DNA from 2 places in the Methylobacterium sp. WL64 genome. Region 2 is predicted to be linked to the other one. Evidence: predicted binding sites of a transcription regulator. Region 2 holds the regulator's gene; the other holds the start of a gene.

Region 1 (10,792 bases), on a different contig from region 2:
ACGGCGCAAGCCGTCCCGTTTTTTTTGGTTCCGCAATCACGCGGTGTGGAAGAGCGCGCTCGGGGCAGTGAAACCTGGGCCCTTCAATCGAGCAGCGTTCAAGCATTCCGTACGATCAGGCCGAGTCCTGGCATCGAGGCGGCCTTGTTGACGAGCGTGGCAGCACCGCATAGGCGACCGTCCTCATGACAAGCTTGCCGTTCACCGCATCCTATCGCCCGCCCTTTTCATAGCGGCGGCTTGCTTATCTTGCCCAACCGCTGCGTCGTCGGCGGTTGCACTTCATCATGATCCGTCGACCTCGCGTCTGCCCGAGGTCACCGTGTCAGTCTCCCAAGCCACTCAATTCTACCCCGCCGTCGGGGTCATCGGTTTCGGCGCCTTCGGTCGCCTGATCGTCCGGCATCTCGGGCCGCACATGGCGCTGCGCGTCTACGATCCACGCCCGGCCGAGGCCGATTCCCAGACCTACGGCGCCGTGCGGACGGACTTGATCGCGGCGGCACGCTGCTCCGTCGTCATCCTGGCCGTTCCGGTATCCCGCCTGTCCGATGTCGTGGCCGACATTGCCCCTCATCTCCGATCGGGAACGCTGGTGGTCGATGTCGGCTCGGTGAAGATGATCCCCGTCGAGATCATGCGGGCGGGATTACCGGCCGGCGTCGAGATCCTGGGAACCCATCCCCTGTTCGGCCCGCAGAGTGCCGTCGGCGGGATCGCGGGACTGAAGATCGCGGTGTGCCCTGACACCACGGGACGGCACGGGCGTCGTGCTGCGGCTTTCCTCCGGACGGTGCTGAAGCTCAAGGTGATCGTCACGACGCCCGAGGCCCACGACCGCGAGGCCGCGGCCGTGCAAGGCCTGACGCATCTGATCGCGCGGGTGCTCGTCGCCATGGAGCCGCTTCCCACTCACATGACCACGCGAAGCTTCTCACTGCTCATGCAAGCGGTCGACATGGTCCGGCACGACGCCCCCGAAGTGTTCGAGGCGATCGAGCGATCCAATCCGTTTGCCGCTGATGTCCGCCAGCGCTTCTTCAAGCTCGCTGCCCAAGTCGAGGCCGATCTCGCACGCAGAAATCTTTCTGCAGCCGTCGAACAGCCGCCCCTCATGACGGCTCGGACTTCCGCGGGACCGTGAGACGGCCGTGTCATACCAACGAAAAAAGGGGCCGCCTTTCGGCGACCCCCTTCGTCAGATCGATGGTTGGCGTGGACTTAGAAATCCATGCCGCCCATGCCGCCGCCGCCCGGCATCGCGGGGGCGCCGCCATCCTTCTTCGGCGCGTCGGCCACCATCGCCTCGGTGGTGACCAGCAGGCCGGCCACGGAAGCGGCGTCCTGCAGGGCGGTACGGACGACCTTGGCCGGATCGACGATACCGGCCTGGATCATGTCGACATACTCTTCGGTCTGGGCGTTGAAGCCGTAGGTCTCCGAGGAGGTGTTGTCGGTGATCTTGCCGACGACGATCGAGCCTTCCACGCCTGCGTTCTGGGCGATCTGACGGATCGGGGCCTCAAGCGCCTTCAGCACGATCTTGATGCCGGCCTGGACGTCCGGAACATCGCTCTTCAGCGCGGCGACCGCCTTCTTGGCACGCAGCAGTGCAGTGCCGCCGCCCGGGACGATGCCTTCCTCGACAGCCGCGCGGGTGGCGTTGAGGGCGTCGTCGACGCGGTCCTTCTTCTCCTTGACCTCGACCTCGGTCGCGCCGCCGACGCGGATCACCGCGACGCCGCCCGCGAGCTTGGCCAGGCGCTCCTGCAGCTTCTCGCGATCGTAGTCCGAGGTGGTCTCCTCGATCTGCGCCTTGATCTGCGAGATTCGGCCCTCGATGTCGGTCTTCTCGCCGACGCCGTCGATGATCGTGGTGTTCTCCTTCTCGATGCGCACCCGCTTGGCGCGGCCGAGCATGTCGAGCGTCACGTTCTCGAGCTTGATGCCGAGGTCCTCGGCGATCATCTGGCCCTTGGTCAGGATCGCGATGTCTTCGAGCATCGCCTTGCGGCGGTCACCGAAGCCCGGCGCCTTCACGGCCGCAACCTTCAGGCCGCCGCGCAGCTTGTTCACCACGAGGGTGGCCAGCGCCTCGCCCTCGATGTCCTCGGCGATGATCAGCAGCGGCTTGCCGGTCTGCACCACGGCCTCGAGCACCGGCAGCATCGCCTGCAACGACGACAGCTTCTTCTCGTGGATCAGGATGTAGGGATCCTCGAGCTCGGCGACCATCTTCTCCGCGTTCGTGATGAAGTACGGGGACAGGTAGCCGCGGTCGAACTGCATGCCCTCGACGACGTCGAGCTCGGTCTCGGCCGTCTTGGCCTCCTCGACCGTGATCACGCCCTCGTTGCCCACCTTCTGCATGGCGTGGGCGATCATCTCGCCGATCTCCTTGTCGCCGTTGGCGGAGATCGTGCCGACCTGGGCGACCTCGTCGGAGGTCGAGACCTTCTTGGCGCGCGCGATGATGTCCTTCACCGCAGCGGCGGTGGCGAGGTCGATGCCGCGCTTCAGGTCCATCGGGTTGATGCCGGCGGCGACGTACTTGGCGCCTTCACGGACGATGGCCTGGGCCAGCACGGTGGCGGTGGTGGTGCCGTCACCCGCGATGTCGTTGGTCTTCGAGGCCACTTCGCGCACCATCTGGGCGCCCATGTTCTCGAACTTGTCGGCGAGCTCGATCTCCTTGGCGACGGTGACGCCGTCCTTGGTGATGCGCGGGGCGCCGAAGCTCTTCTCGATCACGACGTTGCGGCCCTTCGGGCCCAGCGTCACCTTCACCGCGTCGGCAAGGATATCGACGCCGCGCAGCATCTTATCGCGGGCGTCGGCGGAGAAACGAACGTCTTTCGCTGCCATGGTTTGCCTCTTGTGGTTGGGTTGGACCCCAAGGCCTCAGGTGGCCTCAAAGGGTTGGAACGGGCGATCCGATCAGGCGGCGACGACGCCCATGATGTCGGATTCTTTCATGATCAGGAGGTCCTGACCGTCGATCTTGACCTCGGTGCCGGACCACTTGCCGAACAGGACGCGGTCCCCCGCCTTCACGTCGAGCGCGTTGACGCGGCCCTGCTCGTCGCGAGCGCCGGGACCGACGGCGACGATCTCGCCTTCCTGCGGCTTCTCCTTGGCGGTGTCCGGAATGATGATGCCGCCCTTGGTCTTCTCCTCGCCCTCGATGCGACGGACGACCACGCGGTCGTGCAGCGGACGGAACTTCATGAGCTGCCCTCTTGCTTCAGGTCTGCAGTTGGCGTTGATGCGGCGTGCGCGGCCGCTCCCAAGCCCGACTGTTAGCACTCTGTCTTGGCGAGTGCCAATGACGGCGGCGAGTTAGCTCTCGTGCGGCTTGAAGTCAAGACTGTCGCACCCGCGCGCGACGGCGCGATGACCCGGCATCGGCCCTGATTTCCCCTAGGATAACGCGCCCTCATGCTGAGCCTCCACGGACCCGAAGGCGCGGTGACGCCTGAACGCGGCGGCCCAATTCCCGGCAATGCCGTCTGGCTCGATCTGAACGACCCGAGTTCCGAGGAGGCCGCCGCCGTGGAAGCGGCCACCGGCCTGCGCGTACCGTCCCGGGCCGCACTGTCGGAGGTGGAATCCTCCAGCCGGCTGCGGCGCGTGAAGGGCGGGCTGTCGCTCTCGACGCCGATGATCACCTTCGAGCGCAGTGATTCCCAGTTGAAACCGCTGGGGTTCCTCCTGTCGAAAGATCACCTCGTCACGATCCGGTTCCACGACATGCGCGCGATCGACTCGTCGGAGAAGCGCATCGCCGACGGCGACGGCAGCGTGACGCCGAGCGAGATCTTCCTCGTGATCCTGGAGGAGTTGGTCGACAGCCTCGCGGACGCCCTGGAGGACATGGCCTCCGAACTCGACACGCTGTCCACGCGGATCTTCGACTTCGATGTCCGCGGCGCCGACCGCCGTCGGCTCGAAAGCCCGCCGCCCCGCCGCCGCGACCTGGCGCTGCGGCGGATCCTGCGCGGCATCAGCAACCGTGGGAAGGTTCTCGGGAAGATCCGCGCGAGCCTGCTCGGCCTGGAGCGGATCGTGCCGTTCGTGTCGGCCGCTTGCGAAGGGCTCGGCCTGCCCGGCGACGGTCGCTTCGAGACGATCCGGCGCGACATCGACTCCCTGGACGAGTTCGAGACGCGGCTTGCCGAGAACGTTCAGTTCCTCCTCGACGCCACATTGGGGCTCATCAACATCGAGCAGAACAACGTCTTCCGGGTACTGACGGTGGTGTCTGTGGTTGGTGTGCCGCCGACGCTGATCGCCTCGATGTACGGCATGAACTTCAAGCACATGCCGGAGCTGGACTGGACCTACGGATATCCCTACGCCCTCGCGCTTATTTTGATCAGCGCTCTTGCTCCAATTGTATATTTCCGAAGCCGCGGGTGGTTCTGATATTCGTCAGCTTAAAAGGCAAAAGCTGTCTTTAATACAAATCTAAGCCTCTGCCAATCAACTATTACAACTTACTTTGATTGAATATTTCATTTGACGCGCTCTCAATGCAGGCTTCGGTTTCAAAGACTGTCGAATTATATAAAATTTAACCCAATCTCGGCCATATGCTCGCAGGAGCAGCGTGGGCACCGATATGTTCAAGAGAACCGTCTATAACGAGGCGCAGGCCAAGCTTGACGCCCTGGACCGGTCGTTGGCGATCATCGAATTCTCGATGGACGGGCAAGTCCTGAGTGCCAACCACAACTTTTTGCACCTGATGAAGTACACCCTTGCGGATGTACAAGGCAAACATCATCGCATCTTTGTCGAACCGATGGCTGCCAAGTCGCCAGAGTACACGGAGTTCTGGTCGAAGCTGAAGGACGGTCAGTACGTCACCGGCGAATTCCTGCGGATCGACAAGAACGGCACGGAGGTCTGGCTGGAGGCGACCTACAACCCCGTCCTCGACGCGCGCGGCAAGCCGGTGAAGGTGGTCAAGTTCGCGGCCGACATCTCGGCCAAGAAGAACGATATCGATCGGCTGATGTCGATGATCGACAACATGCCGGTCGCGGTGATGACCGCCGATCCCCGCAACGAGTTCAAGATCAACTACCTGAACGCGACCTCGCGCCGGACCCTCGGGCCGCTGGAGCAATGGCTGCCGATCAAGGTCGACGAGATGCTCGACCACTCCTTCGACGTGTTCCACAAGAACCCGCGTCACCAGCGTAACATGCTGGCGGATGCGAGCCGGCTGCCGCACCGGACCAAGATCAAGGTCGGGCCGGAGACCCTCGATCTGCAGGTCACCGCCGTCAACGACCGGAAGGGCAATTACATCGGACCGATGCTGACCTGGGCCGTCGTATCCGCGCAGGTGAATATGTCCACCGACGTCAGCCGTGTCGTCGATGCCGTGGGTTCGGCGATCCGCGAGATGCAGCATTCGGCCGAGGGGCTGACGCAGTCGGCCGATTCCGCTCGGCAGAAGGCCTCGTCCGTGGCGGCGAACTCCGAGCAGATGAACGGCGCGATCCAGGAGATCTCGGGTCAGGTCGGACGGGTCTCCGAGCGCGCCCGCCAGATCGCGGTGCAGGCCGAGACCACGGACGCGACGATGCGGCAGCTCGCCGAGAACGCCCGGGAGGTCGACGCGGTGGTCGGCATGATCAAGTCGATCGCCGGGCAGACCAACCTCCTGGCGCTGAATGCCACGATCGAGGCCGCGCGGGCGGGCGCCGCCGGCCGGGGCTTCGCGGTGGTGGCGAGCGAGGTCAAGGCTCTGGCCGAGCAGACCGCGAAGGCCACCGGCGAGATCACCCAGCAGGTTGCAGCGATCCAGAGCGCAACCGGCGAGGCGGTCGGAGCGATCGAGATGATCACCGCCGCCGTCGCCGAGCTCTCGACGCTGACCCTGGCGATGGCGAGCGCCGTCGAGGAGCAGGCGGTCTCGACACACGAGATGTCCGGCAATATCGGCGGCGTTTCGCAAGCCGCCAATGCCACCGGTCAACTGGCGGAAGCTGTCCTGGGAGTCGCCGAGAGCCTCGCCGGACACTCAGCGGATCTCTCGGAGAGTGTCACGCGGTTCATGAAATCCGCCTGACCTGGAACACGCGCGAGCCGCGGCGTGAAACGCGCACGCGGTTTGCAACGTATCGGCGGTTCGGACTGTCCGGATGGAGCTGAACCGATTCCCCACGCCGTCATCACGCTCCGCTGCCTCACAAGGTCTTGGCGGACAACCCTCATCGCCGTGGCGTCCTGCGCTCCGGCTTTCGCATTGGCCGAACCGGCGGGCCTGGAACCGCCGCCCGGCAGCGTGGCGATCGCGCGGCTCGCCGCCCGGGGCGTGCAGGTCTATGCCTGCATCGCTGCCGAGAAGGGCCCGGCCTGGGGCCCCGCCAAGCCCGAGGCCGAACTCGTCCAGCCGGATGGAAGCACGGTCGGGCGTCACTTCGAGGGACCGGTCTGGGAGGCGCAGGACGGATCCCGGGTGCTCGGTACCGTCATCGCTCAGGTGCCCGCACCGCGACCCCAGGCGGTCGCGTGGCTGCTACTCTCGGGCCGGACGTCCGGAACCGGGTTGCTCGCCGGAACGCAGTATGTCCTGCGCAGCGACACGGTCGGCGGTGAGAAACCGCAGGGCGTCTGCATGCCGGGCCAGACGGCGCGGGTGCCCTACAGCGCGACCTACACCTTCTATCGCTGACGTCTCACGGCGCTCGTTCACACGGCCCCACCCGCGGCGAGGCGATATTTCGAACTGTCACGCGCGCTCCCGTCAATCCCGCGCCAGCTGCGCTCGGCCGATGGTGAAGACCCGTCCATCCCCGAGCAGATGGGCCGTGAACCCATTGGGGAATAGGCCGTCGATGGCCCGGTCGCGGACGTTCAGCCCGCCCGCGTAGGCACCGAAGGCGGGCATCACCAGGCGGGTGCCGTCGGTGACGAAGCAGCGGCGGCGGACCGCCCGGCCGCGCATGGCGACCTTTCCGCAGGGATGGAGATGGCCGGCGATCTCACCGGGGACCGGTTCGCCGCTCGGCTCGTGACGCAGGATCAGGCCGCCCAGGGTTAGCGCGTCGGCGTAGCGGCCGCCGACGCCCTCGCTGACCGCCGCGTCGTGATTGCCCGCGATCCAGACCCAGTCCCGGCCCTCCTGCAAAGCCGACACCATGGCCCGGTCGCCGGGCTCCATCCGCTCCGGGCCGCGGACATCGTGGAAGGAATCCCCGAGCGCGACCACGCGCGCCGGATCGTGGCGCACCACCGCCTCGTGGAGGCAGGCGAGGGTCTCGCGGGTGTCGTAAGGCGGCAGGAACTGGCCGGTGCGGGCGGCGTAGGACGACCCCTTCTCCAGATGGAGATCGGAGACGATCAGCGTGCGGTGCTCGGGCAGCCACACACCGCCACACAGATCGAGCACCAGGGTCTCGCCCGCCAGCAGCAGGGTCGGGTGCTTGTGAGTCTTCTCGAGTCTCAGGCCGGCCGCCAAGATCGCATCCTCGGTCGCGATGGGGGAGGGCGGATCGACGGTCAGGACAGGGCTTCCTGAAGAAGCTCCGCCTCGGCCTCGGCCAGGATCTCGTCGGCCCCCTCACCGTAGACCCGTTCGCGCCCGATCTCGAGCATCACGGATACGGAGAGCGGCGAGACTCGATCGAGAGCCTTGTGGATGATTCGCCCCTGAATGCGCTCTAGCATCATGCCGAGTCGCCTCACGTCGAGGAGTCCGGTTGCCGCATCCTGTCGCGCGGCGCGCAGCAGGAGATGGTCGGGCTGGTGCTTGCGCAGCACGTCGTAGATCAGGTCCGTGGAGATCGTGACCTGGCGACCGGACTTCTTCAAGCCGGGATGATGGCGCTCGATCAGGCCGGCGATCACCGCGCATTGCCGGAACGTGCGCTTCATCATCGCCGATTCATCGAGCCACGCCTCGAGGTCGTCGCCCAGCATGTCGACCGCGAACAGGTCGCCGATGAAGTCGGGGTCCAGCGCGGCCCGCTCCGAAACATCGCGGGTCGTCCAGATCGCGATGCCGTAATCGTTGGCTGCGAACCCGAGCGGGCGCAGGCCATCACGCTCCATCCGCCGTGTCAGCAGCATGCCGAGCGTCTGATGCGCCAGCCGTCCCTCGAACGGGAAGGCCGTGAGGTAGTGCCGCTTGCCCCGAGGGAAGGTCTCTACCAGCAAGTCGCGTTCGCCCGGCAGCACGGAGCGGCGGCGCTGCTGCAGCAGGTACTCGCCGATCTGCTTCGGCAAGCGATCCCAGGCGAACGGGTCGGCGATGATCGCCCGGACCCGCTCGGCCAGGAAGGTCGAGAGCGGGAATTTCGCACCGGCATAAGAGGGAATCGCAGGATCGGTCCCCAGTGGCGCGCGGGTCACCAGGGCCTCGTCCTCGGCCAGGCCCTCGAAGCGCAGAGTCTCGCCCGCAAACAGGAACGTGTCGCCGATCGTCAACGTATCGGCGAACTCGTCCTCGATCTCGCCGAGCACCCGGCCGCCCTTCGGCAGGACTGTGCCGGGCTTGCCGCGCAAGGTCCGTCCGAGCCTCACCCGGACCCGCGCCGCCTCGACGATCGTGCCGACATTCATGCGGTAGGCTTGCGCCGTCCGGGCATCGCGCACGCGCCACAAGCCGTCGGGCCCACGCAGGATCTTGGCGAAACGCTCGTAGGCACGCAGGGCGTAGCCGCCGGTCGCGACGTAATCGACGACCTGCTCGAACGATTCCCAAGTCAGGCCGGCATAGGGTGCTGCGGAGACGATTTCGTCGTAGAGGCCGACCGGATCGAAGGCGTCGGCGCAGGCCATACCGAGCACGTGCTGGGCGAGCACGTCGAGGGCGCCGAGCCGCGCGTCCGGGGTGTCCTGCGCGGCCGCCTCGACGGCATCGAGGGCCGCCTGGCACTCCAGCATCTCGAAGCGGTTGCCGGGTACGAGATAGGCCTTCGACGGCTCGTCCATCCGGTGGTTGGCCCGTCCGATCCGCTGCATGATCCGGCTCGCGCCCTTGGGAGCCCCCACGTTGACCACGAGATCGACGTCGCCCCAATCGATCCCGAGGTCGAGGGTCGCGGTGCAGACGATCGCCCGCAAACGTCCCTCCGCCATGGCGGCCTCGACCCGTCGCCGCTGCTGCGCGTCGAGGGAGCCGTGATGGATCGCGATCGGTAGCGCGTCCTCGTTGAGACGCCACAGTTCCTGGAACGTGTACTCGGCCTGGAGCCGGGTGTTGACGAAGACCAGGGTCGTCCGGTGCTCTTTGATCAATGCGTAGATCGCCGGCATCGAGTGCCAGGCGGTGTGCCCCGAAATCGGCAGCGACCGTCCGAGATCGAGCAGGCGCAAGTCGGCCTTGGCGCCGCCTTGGACGGTCACGAGGTCAGCCATGCAGGGTTCTGCGCTGCCTTCCTCCCCTAAGGAGGCGGGTAGACCGGCCGTAAGACGGGTTCGGGAAAGCGAAGCGCCGCCGGAGACGTCCCGACCGGCTTCCTCTTCTGAGCTGTCGCTCGGCTGCTTTTTCCGATTGCTGCGCAGGGTACCTTTCCCCGCACAGGGAAGAGGAGGCTTCTGCACCTGCGGCACCAGATACTTCCGCAGCTCATCCGGCTCGCGCACGGTGGCGGACAATCCGATCGCCGCCAGATCCGGGGCGAGGCGGTGCAGCCGGGCGAGCGCCAGGGAAAGCAGATCCCCGCGTTTCGAGGTCACGAGGGCGTGCAGCTCGTCGAGGATGACGCAGCGCAATCCCGCGAAGAATTCGGCGGCGTCGCGATGGGCGATCAGAAGCGCCAGTTGCTCAGGCGTCGTCAGCAGGATGTCGGGCGGGCGGCTGATCTGGCGAGTCCGCTTGTGCGCCGGGGTATCGCCGGTGCGGGTCTCGACGCGCACCGGGAGGCTCATCTGGGCGATCGGCGCGTCCAGGTTGCGGGCGATGTCGACCGCCAGGGCCTTGAGCGGCGAGACGTAGAGGGTATGCAGGCCTCTTGAAGCCTTGGCCTCGGCTTTGGTGGCCCCCCGTTCCGAGAGGGCAACCAGGCTCGGCAGGAATCCCGCCAGCGTCTTACCGGCCCCGGTCGGCGCCACCAGGAGCGCCGACCGGCCCGCACCGGCGATCCGAAGCAGGTCGAGCTGGTGCGGACGCGGCGTCCAGCCACGCGCCGCGAACCACGCCCGGAAGGCCTCCGGCAGGATCTCGGATCGATCGCTCAGGCCAGGGCCATCAGGAAGCGGTCGATCAGTTCCAGGGCACGCTCGCTCATCGGGCCCGGGTACCGGGCGAAGACATGGCAACCGCCGGGATAGATGGCGGTGTGGCCGCCATTGCCGGCGGCGGCCCAGCGCGCAGACATGTACAGCGTGTCGTCGAGGAGCGGATCGGCGGTCCCGATGGTGAACAGGGCCGGCGGTAGACCTTTCAGGTCGGCATAGATCGGCGACACGTCCGGACGTCGCCGGTCGATCCCCTCGCGGACGTAGCCGTCGGCGAACTTGGTGAGATCAAGGGTGTTCACGACGAGGCGCTCGTCACCCCAATTGCGCACCGACGGGGTCAGGCCGAGATCGTAAAATCCCGCGTTGAGGTTGGCGCCCCGGAACGCGCGCGGCTGGTTGTGCCGGTCCCGCAAGCGCAGCAGCACCATCACGGCGAGATGCGCGCCGACCGATTCGCCGCCGATCGTCAGCGCATGGATGCCGAATTCCGCCCGTCCGGGTCCCGCCAGCCAAAGGGCGGCGGCTTCGCAATCGAGCAGCGCGGCCGGATAAGGATGCTCGGGGGCGAGGCGGTACTCCACCGACAGCACAA
Region 2 (10,792 bases):
ACGTGCACTGGCCACGCGCCGTCGCCGACGAACACGGCGTCGGCCCGAAGCGTCATCCCAGCGCACCAGGGATTGCGGCCGACCCACGCCCGCACCGCGCGGGAGAAGCGCCGACGCTTCGCGGCGTCGATCGCCGTTCGGGCATCGTCCAGCCGGGACCGAGCTTTGACCTCCACGAACACGATGGTGCTTGGACGCCGGACGATCAGGTCGATCTCGCCCCCGGCGAAGCTGACCCGTCGGCCGATCGGCCAGTAGCCTTTGGCCAGCAACGCCGCCATCGCCAGCCACTCGGCCCGGTGCCCGCGCAGATAGGCGGCGCGGCGCTGCAGGATGCGATCCGGCACAGCTCGTCTCAGTCCTGGCTGTCCCGGGCCAGCGCCAGCGCCCGGGTATAGATGGCGCGGCGTGGTTGCCCGGTCTCGTCCGCGACGAGGCTCGCTGCGTCCTTGATCGAGTGCCGCTCAAGGGCGGTGCGGATCAGCTCGTCCAGGGCGGCGTCACCCTCGGCCGTGCGCTCCGGCGCCGTCGCCGCGCCGATGATCACGACGATCTCGCCCTTCGGCGCGCCCTCCTGGCCGAACCGCTCGCTCAACGAGCCCAGCGTGTCCCGGCGGATCGTCTCGTAGAACTTGGTCAGTTCCCGGGTCACCGCGGCAGGACGGTCGGCGCCGAGCACGGATGCGGCGTCGGCCAGCATCTCCGGCAGGCGATGCGGCGACTCGAACAGGACCAGCGTGCCCGGGACCTGGATCAGGGCTTCGAGGCGGTTGCGCCGGGCCCCGGCCTTCTGGGGCAGGAACCCTTCGAAGAAGAACCGGTCGGTGGGCAGGCCCGCGGCCACCAGCGCAGTCATGACCGCGGAGGGCCCGGGCACGGGCGTGATCGCGACCTCGGCCTCGATCGCCGCCTGTACGAGCTTGTATCCGGGATCCGACACGAGCGGCGTCCCGGCATCCGAGACCAGGGCCAGGGCCTCGCCGGCCCGGAGCCGGGCCACCATCCGGTCGCGCACGGCCTCGTTCGAGTGCTCGTGATAGGCGAGCAACGGGGTCGTGATCCCGTAATGCGCCAAGAGCGTCCGGGTCACCCTCGTATCCTCGGCCAGCACGGCGTCGGCCGCCGCCAGGGTCGCGAGCGCCCGGATGGTGATGTCGCGCAGGTTGCCGATCGGCGTCGCCACAATGTGCAGACCCGGCGCCAACGGCTCCGTCTCGCTGGCGAGGCCGAAGGCCGTGAACGTGGTGTTCCGCGGGCGGTCCGCACCGGGCCTCTGGGACGGGGGTGTGGAAGTGGGTTTGGTTGAGATCGCTGGCCCCGGGGCATCGAATCGACGGTTCATCGCGGGTGATCTTGCCACAGTGCCGGCCCCGCGTCGCGGCTGCACGTCGAGTCCGGGGGCAAGTCGGTCTCGGCGCGTTTACATTTGAAAAATGCCCGGTCAGGTTGTTCGAACCTGCCCGAAGGAGACCGCCATGGCGCGTCCGAAGTGTGGGCGGAACCGTCTCGTGCGGGTCACCGCCCTGACCGTTGCACTCAGTGCCTTGGCGCTGGGTGGCTGCGTCGGCGGATTCGGGGACGGACGCGCGGCCCGGCGCGGCGGGCAGCCCCGGGCCGAACTGTCGCCGCCGGCCGACGTGCCGCAGGGCGGTGCCCCATCGGTCGCGGCGGACCAGAACGCTGCCCCCCTCACCCCGGCGGCGGCTGGCGGCAACCGTATCGGCTCGGGAACCGTGAAGGTCGCGCTGGTCCTGCCTTTGACCGGCACTGGAGTGGCCGTCGGGACGGCCATGCGCAACGCCGCGCAGCTCGCCTTCGACGAGGCCCAGCAACCGGACCTGACGATCCTGATCGAGGACGACCGCGGCAGTTCGGACGGCGCCAGGGAGGCGACTCAGGAGGCCCTGAAGGAGGGCGCCGACATCGTGCTCGGTCCCGTTTTCGCCGCCAACGTCCAGGCCGCCGCCGTACCCGCCCGGGCCGCCGGCAAACCGGTGATCGGGTTCTCGACGGATGCCTCCGTGGCCGCCCGGGGGATCTATCTTCTCAGCTTCCTGCCGCAGCCCGAGGTCGACCGGATCGTCGACGAGTCGGTCGCCGACGGCCGGCGCTCCTTCGCGGCTTTGATCCCGGAGACCGCCTACGGCAACGCCGTCGAGGCCGAGTTCCGTGAGGCGGTCGCCCGCAAGGGGGCGCGGGTCGCGGCGGTCGAACGCTATCCGTCGGGGGCCCCCGGGCCGGCGGTGGAGCGGCTGGCGCGCGTCATCACGGGGGCCGGCGCGACGGCCGATACGCTGTTCATCCCGGATACCGCAGAGGCGATGCCGGCGGTGGCGGCGGCGCTGACTAAGGCCGGCTACAACCCGGCCCGGGTCAGGCCGGTCGGCACGGCACTTTGGAACGAGCCGTCGCTCTACGCGCTGCCCGCGCTCCAGGGCGGGCGGTTCGCCTCGCCCGACCGAAGCGGCTTCTCTAGTTTCAGCGGTCGCTACCAGGCCCGGTTCGGTGCCGTGCCGCCGCGGGTCGCCTCCCTCGCGTACGACGCCGTGATGCTGTCGGCGGCGCTGAACCGGCAATACGGATCGCAACGATTCGCCGAGACGACGCTGACCAACGCCTCCGGCTTCTCTGGAACGGACGGCACCTTCCGGTTTCGGCCAGAGGGGCTCAGCGATCGGGCGCTGGCGGTCTACGAGATCCGCAACAACGCCGCGACCGTGGTCAGCCCGGCACCGCGCGTCCTAGCCAAGCCCGGGACTTGATGATCGAGCCCGTCAGGCCGCGAGTTCGGCCACCAGGGCGTTGAGCACCGGCGCACCGCGGGGCGTGGCAGCGATTCGGCCGCCCGGCAGGCGATGGAGCAGGCCGTCGCCGACCAGCATGCCGATCCGGTTGCTGTTGAGCGGCCGGCCCTTCAGGGCGGCGTAGCGCTCGGGATCGATCCCCTCAGTCAGCCGCAGGCCCATCACGAGGAACTCGTCGGCCTGGTCTGCCGCCGCCAGGGTCTCGGTCTCGACGATCCCGTGGGCGTCGCGCTCGACGCGGGCGAGCCACGCTTCCGGGTTGCGTTCGGTGACGGTGCCGATCCGCCCGGCCGGCGTGACAAGGCGCCCATGGGCCCCCGGCCCGATGCCGGCATATTCGCCGTAGCGCCAGTAGAGCAGGTTGTGGCGGGATTCCGCGCCCGGCCGGGCATGGTTGGAGATCTCGTAGGACGGCAGGCCCGCCTGCCCGCAGACCTCCTGGGTCACGTCGTAGAGGATCCGGCCCACCTCGTCGTCGGGCGTCACCAGCTTGCCGGCGGCGGCGAGGCCGTGGAACGGCGTGCCCGGCTCGATGGTGAGCTGGTAGAGCGACAGGTGTTCGGCGGCGCGGGTGAGCGCCTCGTTCAGCTCGGCCCGCCACAGGGCGGGGGTCTGGTCGGGGCGTGCGTAGATCAGGTCGAACGAGGTCCGGTCGAACACCGCCTGCGCGATGCCGATCGCCGCGAAGGCGTCCTCGGCGTTGTGCAGCCGCCCGAGCTTCTTCAACGACGCGTCGTCCAGCGCCTGCACGCCGAGCGACACCCGGTTCACCCCGGCGGTCCGGTAGCCGCGGAAGCGGCTGGCCTCGACGCTCGACGGGTTGGCCTCCAGGGTGATTTCGATATCCGAGGCCATCGCCCAGTGCGCCGCCACCGCGTCGAGAAGGCCTGCCACCGTCCCGGGATCCATCAGCGACGGCGTACCGCCGCCGAGGAAGATGCTGGTGACGGTGCGGCCCGGGGTACGGGCGGCGCTGTGGGCGATCTCCGCCCGGAAGGCGTCGAGGTAGCGCGCCTGATCCACGCCCGCATGCCGGACGTGGCTGTTGAAGTCGCAATATGGGCACTTCGCGGCGCAGAAGGGCCAGTGCAGGTAGATGCCGAAGCCCGCGTCGCGGGTCGGATGGTCCGGGCCGGTCGAAGTCATGATCGCCGGGATGTGCGCGTGCCAGCGCGGTTTGGCAATCAGGCCGCCGGCGCCAGGCAGGCGCGGCTCAACAACACGAAGGCCCGGGCGCGGTGCGACAGCCCCTCCCCCTTCTGCCAATCGACACCGTGCTTCTCCTCGGCGCTCATCTCGCCGAAGGTCCGGGCATGGCCGTCCGGCTGGAAGATCGGATCGTAGCCGAAGCCGGCATCGCCCCGCGGCGGAACGAGCGTGCCGAACACACGGCCCTCGAAAAGCTCGGTATGGCCGTCCGGCCAGGCGAGCACGAGCGCGGAGACGAAATGCGCCGTCCGGTCGCTCGCGTCGCGCTGTTCCAGCTCCGAGACGATGCGTGCCATCGCGCCGGAAAAGTCCTTGGTCGGACCGGCCCAGCGCGCGGAGAAGATGCCCGGCGCGCCGTCCAGCGCATCGACGCAGAGGCCGGAATCGTCCGCGAAGGCGGGCAGTCCGGTCGCCTTGGCGGCGGCATGCGCCTTGATGGCGGCGTTCTCGGAGAACATCGTGCCGGTCTCGTCAGGCTCGGGCAGCCCCAGCTCGCCGGCCGAGACCGCCTCGATCCCGAACGGTGCCAGCAGCTCGCGCATCTCGGTGAGCTTGCCCGCGTTGTGGGTGGCGATCACCACCTTGCCGGTCAGCCTGCGGCTCACGCGATCGTCTCCTTCTGGAGCGCCACCAGCCGGTCGGTGCCGGCGCGGGCCAGCCGCAGCAATTCGAGGAGCTGGGCCTCGGAGAACGGCTCCATCTCGGCGGTGCCCTGCACCTCGACGATGCCGCCCTTGCCGGTCAGCACGAAGTTCGCGTCGGTCTCGGCCGCCGAATCCTCGGCGTAGTCGAGGTCGAGCACCGGTGTGCCCTTGTACAGGCCGCAAGACACGGCCGCGACGTGGTCGCGCAGCGGGTCCACCGAGATGATCGAGCGGGTGCGCATCCAGGCGAAGCAATCGTAGAGCGCCACCCAGGCACCGGTGATCGCCGCGGTACGGGTGCCGCCATCGGCCTGGATCACGTCGCAATCGACGGTGATCTGGCGCTCTCCCATTGCGGGCAGGTTGGTGACCGCGCGGAGCGACCGGCCGATAAGCCGCTGGATCTCCTGCGTGCGGCCCGAGGGCTTGCCCGAATTGATCTCGCGCCGGGTCCGGTCATGCGTCGCGCGCGGCAGCATCGCATACTCGGCGGTGACCCAGCCCTTGCCGGAGCCGCGCAGCCACGGGGGACCGCGCTCTTCGAGGGAGGCGGTGCAGAGCACGCGGGTGTTGCCGAAGCTGACCAGGCAGGAGCCCTCGGCGTAGCGCGAGACCGCGCGCTCCAGGGTGACCGGCCGCAGCTCGTCGGCGGCGCGCTTCGAAGGCCTCATCGCGGGCCCTTTCTGATGAGAGTGTGAGGGCCGGGCTCTTAGGCCGCGGAGCCTGCGCGGGCAAGCATCGCCGTACGGATTGATCCCTGGACACCGGGCGGACATGATCGCACGACAGGATGACCGCGTGACCGATTCCAACAGCCTCTTTCCGCAAGACCCCTCGATGCAGGCGCTCGCCGCCCTCAACGAGCGCGCCCGCGAGATCTTCCGGCAGATCGTCGAGAGCTATCTCACGACCGGCGAGCCGGTGGGGTCGCGCAACCTGGCGCGCATCCTCCCGATGGCGCTGTCGCCGGCCTCGATCCGCAACGTCATGGCGGACCTGGAGCATTCCGGCCTGATCTTCGCGCCGCACACCTCGGCCGGCCGGCTGCCGACCGAGCTCGGGCTGCGGTTCTTCGTGGATGCCATGCTCGAACTCGGCGATGTCGGCCAGGAGGAGCAGACCCGGATCGAGGCGGAGATGCGCGCCGCCGCCTCTGGCCACACCTTCGATTCGGCGCTGGCCGCAGCCTCGACCATGCTGTCGGGCATCTCGCGCGGCGCCGGCGTGGTTCTGACCACGAAGGCGAACGTCCACCTCAAGCACATCGAGTTCGTCCGCCTCGATCCGGCCCGCGCCCTCGTGGTGCTGGTCTCCGACGACGGCTCGGTGGAGAACCGGCTGGTCGACCTGCCGCCGGGTCTGCCAGCCGGCGCGCTCCAGGAGGCCACGAACTTCCTCAATGCCCGGCTGCAGGGCCGCACCCTCGGCACGCTGCGCGCCGAGATCGAGGCTGGCCGCAAGGCAATGAAGCGCGAGTTGGACGCGCTGACCGAGCGCTTGGTCGATGCAGGCCTCGCGACGCCGGTGGGCCCGAGCGAAGCCCGGCAACTGATCGTGCGCGGTCAAGCGAACCTGCTCGACGACCTGCGCGCCGTCGAGGACCTCGAGCGCATCCGCCTGCTGTTCAACGATCTCGAGACCCAGAAGGACGTCATCGACCTCCTGGCCCGTGCCGAGGGCGGCGAGGGCGTGCGGATCTTCATCGGCTCGGAGAACAAGCTGTTCTCGCTCTCGGGCTCGTCGCTGATCGCCGCGCCGTTCCGCGACGGGTCGCAGAAGATCGTCGGCGTCGTCGGCGTGATCGGGCCCACGCGGCTGAACTACGCCCGTATCGTCCCGATGGTCGATTACACCGCCCGGGTGGTCTCGAAGCTGCTCGACGGCAGCCGCTGACAGCCGCCCGTCGGGCCGCGCTCAAGCGGCCCGGACGGTGTGCAGGAAGTCTGCAACCTCGCGAGACAGCTGCGCCGATTGCCGCGAGAGCGCGGAGGCCGCGTCGAGCACCTGATGGGCGGCCGTGCCGGTCTGCTCCGAGGCCGCGGCGACGCCGGTGATGTTCGTGGTGACCTCGTCTGTCCCGCTCGCCGCCTGGCTGACGTTGCGCACGATCTCCTGGGTCGCCGTGCCCTGCTGCTCCACCGCGGCCGCTACCGCGCCTGTGACGCGGTTGATGTCGCGGATGCGCGTCATGATCCCGCCGATCGCCTGCGTGGCGTGGTCGGTCGATCCTTGGATCCGACCGATCAGGCCGGTGATCTCTTCGGTGACGCGTCCGGTCTGGGCAGCCAGTTCCTTCACCTCGGACGCAACGACGGCGAAGCCCCGTCCGGCCTCGCCCGCGCGCGCGGCCTCGATCGTCGCGTTCAGGGCGAGGAGATTGGTCTGGGCCGCGATGCTGGAGATCAGCCCGACCGCGTCGCCGATCTTCGAGACCGCCTGGGCCAGGTCCTGCACCAGATGGCCGGTCTGGTCCGCCTCGCCGACCGCCGCTTGCGCCAGGGTGGTCGAGCCCTCCACCTGCCCGGCAATCTCCCGGACGCTGGTGCCGAGTTGCTCCGCTGCGGCCGCGACCGTGCGGACGTTGGTGGCCGCCTCCTCGGCGGCGGCCGCGACGCTGGTCGATTGCGCCGCAGCCTGGGTCGCGCTCGCCGTCAGGGTCTGGGCCGTGGCCTCAAGCTCGGTGGCCGAGGACGAGACCATGCCGACGATCGCCCCGACGGCCTGCTCGAAGCCATCGGCCAGCGCATTCATCGCGCGCCTGCGCTCGGATTCGGCGGCCTCGTCCGCCCCGCGCTTCACCTCGGCCTGGTCGCGCGCCCGCTGCGCCACCAAAGCCTTGATGCCCTCGACCGCTTGGCCGACCAGGCCGATCTCGTCGCCGCGCCGAGCCTCGGCGATCTCGGTATCGAGCGCGCCCTGGCTCATGCGCTGCAGGACGCCAACCAAGCGATTGAGCGGACGCGAGACGGTGAGCGTCATCAGCCGGCCAACGACGAGGCCGACCACGAGCAGGACCAGAAGGGTGGCCACCGCCAGCTCCTTCGCCAACAGCGTGGTCGAAGCCAGCGCCTCGGCGCTGTCGACCGAGAGCGCGATGTACCAGTCGAGCGATGGCGGCAGGTTCGGGACGCGGGCGAAGGCGGTGAAGGTCGCCCGGCCGCCCTCCTGGGTCTCGGCAAGGTCGCCGCCGATCTTCGGCGGCGGCCCCGCGATCAAGTCCGACAGCGGTTTGCCGATCAGCTCCGCGCGCGGATGGGCCAGCACCGTTCCACCGCGCGACACCAAATATGCGTAGCTTTTGCCGCCCGCGCCGACCTCGGCGATCATCCGGGTCAGGGCGGCGCTGTCGAAGTCGCCTCCGATCACGCCGAGGACCGCCCGGTTCTTGCCGAAGACTGGCCCCGCCGCAGTGATCGTGACGGCGTTGGTTCCGGCGTCGATATAGGGCTCGGTCAAGACAGCTTGCCCCGCCGCCAAGGCATCCTTGTACCAGGGACGCTCACGCGGGTCGTAGCCGGAGGGCAGCTCGGACTTGGGCACCATTGTGTAAAAGCCGTCCGGACGGCCGATATACGCACTGAAGAAGAGGTTGCGCGCCATCGGCAGACCGAGGACGTCGTTCGCCTCCGGCCCGATTCCGGCAAGCGCGATCTGCTGCGCCATGAGCTGTGTCACGTCGAGCTTGCCGCGCAACCAGTTTCCGACACTCCGCGCCGATGCGACGCTCAGGCTCGCCATGTTTGCGTTGAGGTTAGCCCGTAGGGCGGAGGATTGCGTGGCGTAGAGATAGGCAGAACTTGCGCCGAAGGCGGCACAGACCACGCTCAGGATCAGGAGCATGGCGCGGCCGGAGACTCCAAGGCGCGGTCGCCAGCCGCGCGCAGGTCCGACCGCGTTGAATTCCTGTCCCGACATGCCCTGCCCTCGTCAGCCGCTAATCGATCGATCACCCCCGCAGGACCTGCACCCGTAAATCGACACCGATAATTGTTGTCGATCACTGGAATGCTGTCCGCGGACACTGAACGATCGATCTTCATCGAAGCGTCTCAGCTGCTGGTTCAGAAGCATCAACCGTGCCGACCGCTTCGCTATTCTTCACAGCTTTCGATCATCTTGCAATCTCTTGCTGCGCATCGAAGTGAGTGTCAGGGCTTTCTTGAATCTCTCATCAAAATGCTGCCCGCCGGGATCCGTGCCCCCGGCGGAGCAGGTGTTTGTCGGTCATGCTTGCGCGCGGGGCGAAGCGACCATCCCGCACATCATGCAGGGATCACGTCGACGATCTCATAAGTATCGGGATCGATGATCACGATGTCGTCGCGCACCAGGATGAAGTCATAGCCCTCGTATTCCGGCACGATCTCGATGATCGCGGGCGGAAGCCGGTGGAGCCTGACGGAGCGCGGGATCGCGGTTCCGACCGCGAGGCCGAACGCGACGTCCCGCAGCGGCGAGACACCGAGCCGGGTGATCGAGCCGCGGAACTCGGTGCGCTGACGGGTGTCGAGACGGCCCACCGCACCGCGGGCCGAACCGCCGCCGCGACCGCCCCGCACGCCGTCGCGCCCGCCACGATCGCCGCGCTCACCTGCAGCCCCTCGATCGCCGCGCTGGTTGGGGCCTGTCTCGTCGCGGCCGCCGCGGTCACCGCGCTGGCCTGGGCCGGTCTCGTCACGACCGCCGCGCTGTTCGACCGGGCCGCCGTCGCGGCCACCCCTTTCTGCAGCGTCGGGAGTGCCGCCCGGGCCGTTCCGATCTGCGCCGCCGCTGCGCTCGCCGGCACCCCCGGCCTGTCCCGACCGCCCGGGCGCGTCTGCACCGCGCGAGGCCGGACCGCCCGACTCGCCCCCCCGTGCTCCACCGTCCGAACCGCCGCGCATCCCGCCGCCTTCGGCTCCACCCGCTCCACCGCGCATGCCGCCGCCGGCACCGCCCGGTCCGGCTCCGCCACCCGCTCCAGCGCCGCCGCCCGCCGCCGGTCCACCACCACCGCCCGGGCCGCCGCCAGCGCCGCCGGGGCCTCCCTGCGCAAACGCCGTCGCCGCGCCGGCGATGAGGATGGCGGCCGCCACCGTGTCCCTGAAGATCCGCGCCATGGCCTGTCGTCCCGTTGTGGTTGTGGTGCCTTCGGCACCCGTGCCGGGCCGCAACGGGGTCCCGCGCAAAACCGTTCCGTGCCGGTCAGCGATCCAGGGCAAAGACAAATGACACTGTCGGCCGCTGTCCCGGCCAAAGTCCGATCACGGACTTGCGATCACGGTCGTCGCCTGTAACGTCGCCGCCATCGAAGAATAGGCCGGCTGTTACCGGCCGATGAACCACAAGACGGAGACGCCATGTCCGCCCTGAGGGACGATACGATCGGTATCGCACCGAGTGCCGCCGACGACGCCGCCGACCGCAAGCGTCGGATCTGGGCGATCGTCGGTTCGTCCTCAGGTAATCTGGTCGAGTGGTACGACTTCTATTGCTACGCGTTCTTCGCGCTCTACTTCGCGCCGGCTTTCTTCCCCAAGGGCGATTCGACCAGCCAGCTCCTCCAGACCGCCGGCATTTTCGCGGTGGGCTTCTTCATGCGCCCCGTGGGCGGCTGGCTGTTCGGGCGCATCGCCGACCGGGTCGGGCGGCGGACCTCGATGGTCGTCTCGGTGCTGATGATGTGCTTCGGCTCGCTGCTGATCGGCATATTGCCGACCTACGAACATGTCGGCACGCTGGCCCCCGTCCTGCTGCTGCTTGCACGCATGCTTCAGGGCCTGTCGGTGGGCGGCGAATACGGCACCTCGGCGACCTACATGAGCGAGGTGGCGATCAAGGGGAAGCGCGGGTTCTTCGCCTCGTTCCAGTACGTCACGCTGATCGGCGGCCAGCTGCTCGCGTCGCTGGTCTTGGTGCTGCTCCAGACGGTGATGACCGCCCCGGAGCTGACCGCCTGGGGCTGGCGCATCCCGTTCTTCATCGGCGCCGGGTTGGCCGTGGTGGCGCTGTACCTCCGCCGCTCGCTCGCCGAGACCAAGGAAGCCGGCGACAAGGAGACCGCCGGTACCTTCGCCGAGCTGTTCAAGCACTGGCGGGCGTTCTGCGTCGTCCTGGCCTACACGGCCGGCGGCTCCCTGAGCTTCTACACGTTCA

Evidence for each region. Region 2 encodes HrcA, which represses chaperone genes, less so after heat shock. Its sites were predicted from a motif close to GTTAGCACTCNCNNNNNGNGAGTGCTAAC; they were not measured.
Region 1: the regulator HrcA is predicted to act here: its motif matches at 3,299-3,327, upstream of groES (co-chaperone GroES).

What each region holds. Positions count from the first base shown of each region.
Region 1 is NZ_VRVA01000003.1:97,571-108,362, reverse strand. It holds gene FV242_RS02705 (prephenate dehydrogenase) at 323-1,144, shown strand; gene groL (chaperonin GroEL) at 1,222-2,865, opposite strand; gene groES (co-chaperone GroES) at 2,938-3,228, opposite strand; gene FV242_RS02690 (CorA family divalent cation transporter) at 3,439-4,425, shown strand; gene FV242_RS02685 (PAS domain-containing methyl-accepting chemotaxis protein) at 4,622-6,082, shown strand; gene FV242_RS02680 (DUF3455 domain-containing protein) at 6,260-6,688, shown strand; gene pdeM (ligase-associated DNA damage response endonuclease PdeM) at 6,761-7,474, opposite strand; gene FV242_RS02670 (ligase-associated DNA damage response DEXH box helicase) at 7,516-10,197, opposite strand; gene FV242_RS02665 (alpha/beta hydrolase) at 10,194-10,792, opposite strand, start outside.
Region 2 is NZ_VRVA01000001.1:103,414-114,205, forward strand. It holds gene FV242_RS00480 (YraN family protein) at 1-359, opposite strand, end outside; gene rsmI (16S rRNA (cytidine(1402)-2'-O)-methyltransferase) at 356-1,342, opposite strand; gene FV242_RS00490 (penicillin-binding protein activator) at 1,476-2,762, shown strand; gene hemW (radical SAM family heme chaperone HemW) at 2,775-3,950, opposite strand; gene rdgB (RdgB/HAM1 family non-canonical purine NTP pyrophosphatase) at 3,989-4,618, opposite strand; gene rph (ribonuclease PH) at 4,615-5,328, opposite strand; gene hrcA (heat-inducible transcriptional repressor HrcA) at 5,495-6,550, shown strand; gene FV242_RS00515 (methyl-accepting chemotaxis protein) at 6,572-8,572, opposite strand; gene FV242_RS00520 (DUF1236 domain-containing protein) at 8,920-9,756, opposite strand; gene FV242_RS00525 (MFS family transporter) at 9,997-10,792, shown strand, end outside.